One region of the Bacillus sp. DTU_2020_1000418_1_SI_GHA_SEK_038 genome, then DNA from elsewhere that is predicted to be linked to it. Evidence: riboswitches for the same ligand, from Rfam matches in the RefSeq annotation. Region 1 holds a riboswitch; the other holds the start of a gene.

Region 1 (5,841 bases):
TCTATTCTATGCAATTTTACAGAGACAATCGGAAATCAGCAACCATTCTTATTTGGAAATCTGTTTATATAAATTACCCATCTCAATAGCTCCTACCGCTGCATCCCAGCCTTTATTTCCAGCCTTTGTGCCTGCGCGTTCAATTGCCTGTTCAATCGTATCTGTCGTTAACACGCCAAAGATAATGGGGATTCCGCTCTGCATTCCGGTTGAAGCAACCCCTTTTGCAACCTCATTACTGACGAAATCAAAATGTGGCGTTGCACCTCTTATGACAGTTCCTAGTGTAATAATCGCGTCATACCCTCCGGCTTCAGCGAGCTTTTTGGCTACTAATGGGATTTCAAAAGCTCCTGGCACCCAAACAACGGTTACATCCTCTTCACTTACACCGTGGCGTTTAAGAGCATCTTCTGCCCCGGTTAATAATTTCCCAGTAATAAATTCATTGAATCGTGCCACAACAATACCAATTTTCAATCCTGATCCAACTAAATGCCCTTCGATTACTTTTTTCATTATTCATCTCTCCCATTATAATTTTAATAAATGTCCAAGCTTTGTTTTTTTCGTTTTTAAATAGGCTTCATTTTCACTCTTTGCCGGCATTTGCAATGCAACGCGTTCTGAGACCTCTAACCCATAGCCAGCCAAACTAGCAATTTTTCTCGGATTGTTTGTTAAGAGCCGCATTTTTTTCACACCTAAATCTCGTAATATTTGTGCACCTACTCCGTAATCACGTAAATCATCGCCAAATCCAAGCTTATGGTTTGCCTCAACTGTGTCGTACCCTTCTTCTTGAAGCTCGTAAGCCTTCATTTTGTTGATGAGGCCAATTCCTCTGCCTTCCTGTCTCATATACAGAAGAATGCCTCTCCCTTCCTTTTCAATTTGGGCTAATGCAGCTTCCAGCTGAGGTCCACAATCGCATCTGTTTGAACCGAAAACATCTCCTGTTAGACATTCCGAATGGACTCTTAATAGGACGGGCTCGTCTTCGGTAATTTCTCCTTTTACTAAAGCAACATGCTCTTTGTCATCCAATTTACTCGTATATCCAACAGCTCTAAACAATCCGTATTGGGTCGGAAGCTTAATATCAGCCTCTCTTTTTACAAGAGAATCATGTTCAAGCCGATATTCAATGAGCTGTTGAATGGTAATCATTTTTAGATCAAATTTTTTGGCTATGATCTCTAAATCCTTTACACGGGCCATTGTTCCATCATCCTTCATAATTTCACAGATGATGCCCGCTGGCTTCGCACCGGCAAGACGTGCCAAGTCGACAGCTGCTTCCGTATGTCCTGCTCTTCTTAATACGCCGCCTTCCTTTGCAATTAAAGGGAATATATGTCCAGGGCGATTAAATTCATCCGGATGTGCATCATCCTTCAGCATTCTTTCGATCGTAAACGCCCTCTCAAAAGCACTTATTCCAGTCGTTGTTTCTTTGTGATCGATTGATACAGTGAATGCTGTGCCGCGACTGTCTGTATTATTTTTCACCATTGGAAGAAGATCTAATTTTTTGGCCAGCCCTTCAGAAATGGGTGTACAAATGAGTCCTCTTCCTTCTTTCGCCATAAAGTTAACTGTCTCTGGAGTCACAAGCTCGGCAATAGAAAGAAAATCGCCTTCGTTTTCCCTGTCTTCATCATCACAAACAATGATGACTTTCCCTGCTTTCAAATCTTCTAATGCTGCCTCTATTTCACTGAACATGCTTTCCCTCCTGGTGCCAACATAGTTTTTTAAAAATTAAAGAAAACCATTTTCTTTTAAAAAGCCTTCAGAAATACCTGGATTCTCAGTCTTATTATTTTGTTCCTTTGTTATGAATGAATACAGATATTTAGCCAGCATATCAAACTCAAGATTGACAATCTCCCCAACTTGCTTAAGTCCTATTACCGATTCCTTAGCAGTATGTGGGATAATCGAAACTGTCACTGATTGTTCTGTAACCCCAAAAATAGTTAACGAGGTGCCATCAATGGCGATGGACCCTTTCATTAATTGGAGGTGATTAAAGGAACTTGGCACTGATATTTCAATATATATAGCATTTTCATTTGCGGTCTTTTTAAGTATTTTACCTGTACCATCCACATGACCTGTTACGAAATGGCCTCCAAAACGGCCATTTGCAGCCATAGCTCTTTCCAGGTTGACCTTTGCCCTTTCCTTTAAAGATGACAAAGAGGTGCTTTTAAACGTCTCCGGCATAACATCTGCGGAAAAGCCGTCCTGATTAAACTCTGTAACAGTCAAACAGACACCATTGACAGAAATACTGTCACCAAGCTTTAGATCATGGAGAATCTTTGAGGCTTTAATCGTTAATTTAATCGAATTTCCAATCTGGGCGGTTCGTTCTACTATCCCTAATTCCTCAATAATTCCTGTGAACATATAATTTCCTCCCTTCATTTGAAATTCTTCAGAAAAAAACCCGTACAAATAAATGTACGGGGCATAATAACATAGCTAAATAAGCGTAAAGAAAAAAGACTTTTTTACGCAAGCTTGTCCATTCCTTCTCCCATCCAGACTTTAACTGTCGGCTTTGGAATTACACCAAATCCACCGTTTTCAACATTGAAACCGGGTCACGGACTAAGAGGATTTTTCTCCTCATCACCGCCGGTTGGGAATTTCACCCTGCCCCGAAGGATTCTTATTCGATTAGTAAAAATAGTATCATGAGTTTTATAAATAAACAATTAAATTCACTTGGCTGTTAACTAATTGAAACTTTTTAGTCTATATAGCGTATATGTATGTATCTAAAACGGGAAGGAATATGCTGAAATGGAGACAAAAGAACAATTACTGCTGGAATTAAAAAAGAGTGAGGACTGGGAAAAGGCGCAAAATGACTTATGGTTTTGGGAAAAGCTTGGCAGACTGCCATTTAAGCTTTTGGACAAGTTCACACCTGCTTTTTTACAAAAGAAAATTGGGGTTATCCTTGATGAACTTGGCCAATATATTCAATCTGGCGGAAGATATTTAAGCTCTGTTTCTTCTTTAAAATCATATTATCCCGATAAGTATATTAATAATTTAGAGGAAGTTTATTCCATACCTATTAATGAAATGGATGCTGCTGTTACTAAACTGACAGGAAACCGGAAACGACTCGCTACGCTCCAAGGTGCCAGTACAGGAGTTGGCGGCATTCTAACCTTATCACTAGACATTCCACTTCTTCTTGGGATCCAGTTAAAAACACTTCAGGACATCGCTATTTGCTACGGATATGATCCAAAAGATAAGAGAGAAAGAATGTATATGGTGAAAGTCCTGCAATTCGTTTCTTCTGATATCGTTGGGAAAAAAGCGATTCTGCAGCAGCTTTCCTTAATCGATTCGCCAAATGATAGTGCTAACAGAGAGGTTATTTCAGAGATTCAAGGATGGCGTGAGGTGGTTTTTACATATAGAGATCAAATCGGCTGGAAGAAGCTTTTTCAAATGATCCCTATTGCCGGTCTTTTATTTGGAGCCTTTATCAATCGCTCAGCAGTTAATGATATTGCCGAGGCTGGAATGATGCTCTATCGAAAACGAAGAATTAAAGAGAAATTAGAAGCTGATTCAAAAAATAAGGAAAAAAACCTGCCTGGCCAATGAATAGATTAGCCAGACAGGTTTTTTGTCATTCTATCTCTTATTAAGGTAAACGTTGAATTAGTTTTTCCATTGCGTCTTCATCTACTGCCCCTAACACTTTTTTACGAATAATACCATCTGAGTCAATAAAAAAGCTCGTTGGATAGACCATAATGCTATAATCACTAAATGCCTTTCCTTTTTCATCAAGCGGGATTGTAAAGGTTAATTGATAATCTTCTACAAATTGATCAACATGATTTCTGTTTTTTTCCGATGTTGTCACATTTACTCCAAGGATTTCAAACCCATCCTTTTTATATTTTTGATACAGCTTTTCCATATGCGGCATTTCAGCCTTACAAGGAGGGCACCAAGTTGCCCAAAAATTTAGCAGGACCTTTTTCCCCTTATAGTCACTGAGCTTTACTATATTCCCATTCAAATCCGCAAGGGTAAAATCAGGTGCCCTTCTGCCTTCCTCGATCCCAATTTGAATCGTTTCAGGATTTTCTATCCGATCGTATTTCTGATTGAGGTTGTTTACAATACCTTTATCCTGGAGAATCATTTTATCGACCATAAATAAACACAGAACGATTACGCCCACAATCAGCAAAAACTTTTTCATGCTACACCTCATCACTAATATCTTGATGCAAAATCTCTATTGATTAATATACTATATTAGCCTTTAAGAAACCATTTATCTGCATGAACGAGTCTATCTTTTAAATTAGTGATTTGACGACTGAAATAATTTAGTTATGATAGCATACATCAACAGCTTGTCCTCTGCCAAAATTGATTGCCCAAATGTAAGAACTGGCATATTCGGATCTTTAAATCTGTTTCCCCATTCCAAAGGCATCCAGCCTTTTCGCAGCCTGCCTATCGGTGTTAAATTAGTATGGAAAAATCTAATATCCATAAATTGAAAGGATCGCTTAACTATAATTGTATTACTTTCATTATCATAAGTGAATGTAAAGCTTTTATTGGTTGGCTCGCAAAAAATTGTTGTAAGAACGTTTGAATTAGCATCGGTTATTTCTATTTGTTTTTTCTTTAATGTAAAGCATCTAAGTAATTGGTTGGTTTCATCATAAAAGCCATACCTTTTCTCAAAAAACCTATCAAGGAAATAAGGTAAAAACCATCGAAACTTCCAAAATTGCATATCCCTAATCTCTCCGAGAAGCTTACCATTTATATCAAAGATTTGCATTCTTAAAGTAGGGGACGGCAAAAAAGTAAGAATCACCTGATCTTTGTCTAATAAAAGACCATTATCTAATTGATTTTGCAAAATCGAAATTTCCTTAGAACGCTGATCGTTTAATAAATAATAGTGATAGCAAATAAGGCTATAAAGTAAAAAAGGAATAATCACTAGAACAAAACTTATGTTTGGGGCAATAATTATTCCATAAAGGATAAACAAAAATGGAGGAAATAATGAGGCTAGGCTGGCATTTAAAGATATCATAGCTGACTTCTTATAATATTCTTGAATATTCATAACCAAATCTCCTAACATACTAAATAGGAAATTCATTCCCAGTAATGTGTTTATATACTAAATTAATAGAGTCTCTTTCCTATATCTATTAACTATTTTCTTCAAACATGATTTTTTCTGTAAAAAAAATAAAAAAAGAATCCAAAACCATGGATTCTTAAGCAAGTTCTTTTTTCCGAAATATATGAATGCTTCCTGCAAGCATTATAAAAATGCTAACAATTGAAACGATTAAAGCTGGTAAGGTTTCTTTCGGGGCTCCCCCGTAAAACAGTAATTGACTTGTATATGCCGGAAGCTGAACTGGACTCCAATCTAACCAATTTGCAAATATACTATTGATAATACTTAATAGAATAATAGCTGTTAGCGAGACAAAACCTACAGCTCCAGGAGATTTGAAGATTGTATTAAAAAGAAACGTAACCGTTAAAACAAATGACAGCCAGATACCATTTAAAAGGAAAGACTGGATAAAGTCAGCGAAAGGAACTGCTTCAAACAAAATAACGACATAATACCATGATGCAAGATAGCCTGCGAAATAAGAAGCCCATAATAACAGCAAGGCACCGGCCCATTTTGCTGTAATAAAAGATGTATAAGATACAGGCTTTACCAAAATGAGACCTGCGACACCACTTTTTCTTTCTCCGGCAATGATGCCCATTGAAGTTAAAGCAATAATTAAAACGCCT
Region 2 (5,841 bases), 210 kb from region 1:
ATATTATTATTCACCAAATGATAATCAAGACTTCAAGCTTCCCATTACCTATCTGACAAAGGATGCTGACTTGGAAAAGGTAATCACTGAAAATAAAACAGTGAAGAAAATGTCTGTATTTACTGCTGATAAGGAAAAAAACACCAATGATTCCCAGGTTTTAATAATCGGTGTTCCACTAAAGGGGTCTACTAGTGAAAATGGGGCTGTTTATATTTATCAATCGCTTGAGGTTGTAGAGGAAACAACGCGCACAACAACGAAATTCATTTTTCTTGCAGCAGGTGTTGCCATCATTTTAACGACCATTTTTGCATTTTTCTTATCCACACGGATTACTGCTCCTCTTCGGAAAATGCGTGAAGCTGCCTTTGAGGTAGCTAGAGGGAAATTTGATACGGAGATACCTTATCCTTCTCAAGACGAAATGGGGGAATTGGCTATCGCCTTTAATCAAATGGGAAAGCAGCTCAAATTTAATATGGCTGCCCTTAGTCAGGAAAAAGAACAGCTTGCTAGTATTCTCAGTGGAATGGCGGATGGAGTTATCACTTTTAATAGAGATGGAACGATTTTAATCACAAATCCCCCTGCTGACCGCTTTTTGCGTAATTGGTATTACGAACAGGATGAAGTGAAGAAAGATACTCAAGCAGTACCATCTAAGGTAATGGAGCTCTTTCAGCTGGCAGTAAGTACAGAGAAGGAGCAAGTTGGGGAAATTTCTATTCAGGGCCGTTTCTGGGTAATGATTGTTAGTCCATTATATAATGATAAATATATCCGCGGCGCTGTTGCCGTTATCAGGGATATGACTGAAGAAAGAAAGCTTGATAAGCTAAGGCAGGATTTTATTGCAAATGTTTCACATGAGCTTAGAACACCCATTGCCATGATGCAAGGATATAGCGAAGCCATTGTCGATGATATTGCCAGTACGGATGAGGAAAAGAAAGAAATGGCAAGTGTCATTTATGATGAATCGTTAAGAATGGGCCGGTTGGTGAACGAGCTCTTAGATCTTGCAAGAATGGAAGCAGGTCATATCCAGCTAACAATGGAGGAAATCGAGGTCAAACCATTTCTGCAGAAAGTAGTTCGTAAGTTCCAGGGATTAGCAAAGGAACAGGAAATTCATCTTGATTTACAGCTTAGTGAACAGTCGGCCTGGTTAAGATTTGATCCAGACGGAATAGAGCAAGTATTAACTAACTTAATTGATAATGGAATTCGGCACACCCCAAATTTAGGCAAGGTTATAGTTTCAGAGAGGAATGATGAAAAGGGCCTTTATATAGAGGTGGAAGATTCCGGATCAGGGATTCCCGAAGAGGATTTACCTTTCGTCTTTGAACGCTTCTATAAAGCTGATAAAGCTAGAACGAGGGGACGATCCGGAACTGGTCTTGGACTTGCTATTGCGAAGAATATTATTCACGCACATAAAGGTCAAATAACTGTTCAGAGTAAGATAGGTCAAGGAACGACATTTTCTCTCTTTATCCCTCGAATTATAGAGTAATTTAGAAAAACATGCCGATTGTTCTTGATACATGGGAAACATCTAATATTATTTACTTGAATGTATGTTTCAAATTCTATGTTGGAAGGATTTATTTAAAAATCCTTCCTTTTTTTATCAAATTAAAAGATAATAGGGCGTGAGGATTGTTTTCAGGTTTGTAACCTTTTCTAGAATTTTTACGACTATTAAATTAAACGGGGAGGGAAACGAATGGACTCCGTTTTTGATGAATTATATAGAAAATATCATCATGACGTTTTTCAATTTCTTTTTTATATGGTCAAAAATAGGGAACTTGCCGAGGACCTTGTCCAAGAGGTGTATATAAGAGTTCTAAAATCATATGAAAAATTCGAAGGAAAAAGCAGTGAAAAGACTTGGTTGTTTTCCATTGCAAGAAACGTGGCTATCGATTCTTTCCGCAAACAGAAGGGCTGGAAGCAGCGGCTTCTTGAAAAATTCGACTGGTCTACACAACAAGTAAAGGATGAATACCCCATTCCAGAAGAAATTATTGTTCAAAATGAAGAAATTCAATATATTTACAAATGCCTTGACCATTGTACAGTAGATCAAAGAATGGTCATTGTTATGAGATACATTCATGAGCTTTCCATTACAGAGTCAGCCCAAGCTCTCGGATGGACAGAAAGTAAAGTAAAGACAACTCAGCATCGAGCGTTGAAGGTATTAAAGGCTCATATGGACGAAATAAAAAGGAAGGAGGGAACTCTAGAAAATGAAAAAATCAGAATGGACTGAAGAACAACTTGAAGAATTATTAGGCAAGATGCCAAGAATTAAGGATGAACGGGATCCTAGAGAAATTTATCATCATGTTGCCATCAAAATGCAAAAGCGGAAACAAAAAATGTGGATTATGCCTAGTATTGCGACTGCAGGGGCATTCCTTCTGTTTTTCATCCTTGTTCCCAACCTTTTTAACTGGCAAAGCTTTAGTGAGAATTCAATGGAAACAGCAGATAAATCATCTTCCGCATCCGAAATAATGATGGAAAAAAAGAGTCTGGAAGAAAATAAAGATCAGCTTGCTGTTACAGAGGAAAATGGAGCCTCTATTGAAATGGCAAGAGAGAAAGAAGAGAAACAAATGGGGATCACTTCGATAGAAGTGGCTGACGAGACAACTGCTGTATATGAGGAGGATATTATTGATAAAGAAGTACTGACATATGCAGTTCCAAATCATGATGTTTCTTTTATTGTTCCTATTAGCCTCATTGTTCCTAAAGATGACCAAAAGTCTAAATTTGATTTATTTCTAGAAAATATGCCGAATTTGGCTGAAGTAAAATGGGGATTAACGGACTATTACCCTTTACAAGCCGATTTGAATTTTGATGAGGAAAATCAGATTATGACATTTAATGTTCCAGCTAACCATTCATATGGCATGTCGTCGAATACGGAATGGCTATTAGGTCAAGTAATGAATTATATAATGGATTCATTTGATATTAAGAAAGTTAATTTGACGACTGAAGGAAATCCGGGCATTGGATTTAGCCATCTCGGTAAAATAGATGAATTTGTAACGAAAGAGCAATCGAGCGATGATGCTTATTATTTTTATTTTCCAAGCGATGTTGAAACAAAGCCATTTATTGTCCCATATAAATTTACTGAAAAACAGGGCACAATCCAAGAAGCCTTTTCGATAATGAGAAATAATCAGGCGGGGGAGAAATTAATAGCATCTATTCCAGATACTATCCAATTCGAAACTGAAGAAAATCCGAAAGAAGGAAAGTTGATTATTAAATTTGAAAAGGGTTCACAATTAAACAATGATGAGGAAACTCTTCATACAATTGAAGCAATTTTATTAACTGCTAAAGAGTTTAATTATGAATTCGTAAAGCTGGAAAATGCGAATATTGACAGAATTGGTATATTTGATCTAAATCAGGAAATAAAAGTTCCTGTTTCAGCTAATAAGCGAACAATTTCCAATTAGAACTAGAGACGAGCCATTTGTGGCCCGTCTTTATTTTTGGGAATCATGAGGGATTCGTAAATTCCTTCAATTTGTTTTTCTGCCTGTTTTTAATAGGCTGATTAATCAGATTTGCTTTCTTTTGTTCTAAAATAACTTCCCTTTACATACTGTGGATATTGGACAAGAACTTATTAGCGTTTACAGGAGGAAAAAATGCGGGATTATTTAAGAAGATTTATGATTGCTGGAATTATGGGGATATTTATTAGCTTGTTATTTTTAGGGGGAAGTTTGTACAAGCTTTAAGGCGGAAAAAGGATAGGGTAATTTAATTCCTTCCCAATTCGTAGGTTTTCAAGTATAATATTTATTGTAACAATAAATTAAATACGGTCTATCTTCGGGGCAGGGTGAAATTCCCGACCGGCGGTGATGAGGTTTTTTCTCTAAGCCCGCGAGCCTTACGGCTGAAGCAACTCATTGGAAAAAGCTGAGAAAGATGGTCAAACTGGCATATTTCATTCTTTTTCTTCGTGAAAGCTTAAAGCTATGGCAGGATTTGGTGCGATTCCAAAGCCGACAGTACAGTCTGGATGGGAGAAGATGGAGGTTCTGCAGACGTTCAAAAATTGCTGGAATAATGAACGTTTATTTAGTGAGCCTTATTAATCTCCCTCAGGTATATTACTTGAGGGTTTTATTTTTGACGGCTACATGATCTGCTGAACCTTTCTTCTTTAGGAGAGATAGTCCTAACAAGGAGAGAGGAACATGAAAAGATTTTCTGTAAAAGCTTTAGTTTCAATTGGGATGTTAAGCAGTATATCATATGTATTAATGCTGCTGAATTTCCCGCTGCCGCCATTTCCACAGTTTCTGATGATTGATTTTAGCGATATTCCTGCATTAATCGCTGCGTTAGTCTTCGGTCCGCTGGCAGGCATTTTAGTTGAATTATTTAAAAATATTTTAGATTACTTTATGACAGGAAGCGCAACTGGAGTTCCAGTTGGTCATATTTCTAACTTTATTGCGGGCATCCTGTTCGTATTGCCTACCTACTATGTTTACAACAAATTAAAAACGAGAAAGGGCATGACATTTGGGTTAGTTATTGGGACGGCTATTATGGCTGTAATGATGAGTATTTTAAATTACTTCATCATCCTGCCAGCCTATACATTTTTCTTAAATATGCCAGCTATGTCTGCTCCAGAAATGCGTACAATGATTGTAACGGGCATTTTACCGTTTAATATTGTAAAAGGATTAATCATAACTATTGTATTTATGCTAATTTTTGCGCGTATGAGCACATGGATCAGCAAACAAGGTTCATATAATAATGCAGCATAAAAGAAAAAGCAACGGCTGACTTACCGTTGCTTTTTCTGTTGGCTTTATTAGGAAATTTAGTTTTCAAAAAATATTTTTCTATTTTTGCAGTTTGATTAAAAAAGAAAAAGCTCCCTTTCATATGGAAAGGGAGCGGTGGATAAAATTGAACTTTAATTGTTACTACTCGAATTTAAGTGCATCGCCATCAAATGCTTCGTCAGCAACTTTAATGGAATCAGTTGGGCAGCCTTCGAAAGCGTCCATCATATCATCAATTAATACATCTGGAATTTCTACAATTCCTTGGTTATCATCTAGAGTAACGAATGCAATGCCTTCGTCATCGTAATCATAAATATCTGGTGCTGCTGCCCCGCATGCTCCACATGCGATGCATGTTTCCTTATCAACAATTGTAAATTTTGCCATGAAAAATTACCTCCCAAGATTATAACAAAATAATTTCCTTCTTTGAAGATGGAAAGACATCCCTCACCCCCTATTGTAAAACTGAATGGCAAACATTTCAATAGTAAAAGTATTGAGAATGCTTATCATAACAAGGTTCTAACAATAGTCAGAATTATAGAGGCTCATATTTTACATTCATGATAAGATAAAGGAGATGATTAATTGTTATTATGTCCAAAATAGAACTCTTATATGGTGTGATATTATGAAGAATTCATTTTTGAATTTGATAGTTTTATATTGTTTACATAAAATTGATGGAGAGCGATCCATTTATTCAATTTTACATCTTCTGAAGGGGAAAAAATCAGCCCAAACGATTCAAGATGCTCATTTTTTCCAATTAACGAATCTTTTCAATTCTTTTCCTTTTCTCGAACGAACAAATGTAGATCATATAGTTGCCCGAATAAAGGATAGGGGATTCATTAGACAAATCTCTGAGCAAGGCTATCGTCTAACAACAACAGGTACGAGGTTTTTGGAAGAATCTTTGTCGAAACAGCCAATACCAGTTTCACTAAATGGTTTGAAGTACCATCAGGTT

What was found. Region 1 has a riboswitch for FMN ahead of ribE (riboflavin synthase). Riboswitches for the same ligand answer to the same signal wherever they lie in the genome.
Region 2: it holds a riboswitch for FMN, as region 1 does, so the genes downstream of both, RRV45_RS14250 (ECF transporter S component) here and ribE (riboflavin synthase) in region 1, are expected to answer to the same signal.

The regions. Positions count from the first base shown of each region.
Region 1 is NZ_CP135435.1:2,657,112-2,662,952, forward strand. Features, by position in the region: gene ribE (6,7-dimethyl-8-ribityllumazine synthase) at 49-519, opposite strand; gene RRV45_RS13080 (bifunctional 3,4-dihydroxy-2-butanone-4-phosphate synthase/GTP cyclohydrolase II) at 535-1,728, opposite strand; gene ribE (riboflavin synthase) at 1,765-2,418, opposite strand; FMN riboswitch at 2,537-2,684, opposite strand; gene RRV45_RS13090 (EcsC family protein) at 2,818-3,642, shown strand; gene RRV45_RS13095 (peroxiredoxin family protein) at 3,683-4,252, opposite strand; gene RRV45_RS13100 (hypothetical protein) at 4,358-5,143, opposite strand; gene RRV45_RS13105 (ABC transporter permease) at 5,301-5,841, opposite strand, start outside.
Region 2 is NZ_CP135435.1:2,869,966-2,875,806, reverse strand. Features, by position in the region: gene RRV45_RS14265 (ATP-binding protein) at 1-1,522, shown strand, start outside; gene sigX (RNA polymerase sigma factor SigX) at 1,736-2,287, shown strand; gene RRV45_RS14255 (hypothetical protein) at 2,265-3,503, shown strand; FMN riboswitch at 3,878-4,094, shown strand; gene RRV45_RS14250 (ECF transporter S component) at 4,257-4,841, shown strand; gene RRV45_RS14245 (ferredoxin) at 5,004-5,252, opposite strand; gene RRV45_RS14240 (YpbB family protein) at 5,500-5,841, shown strand, end outside.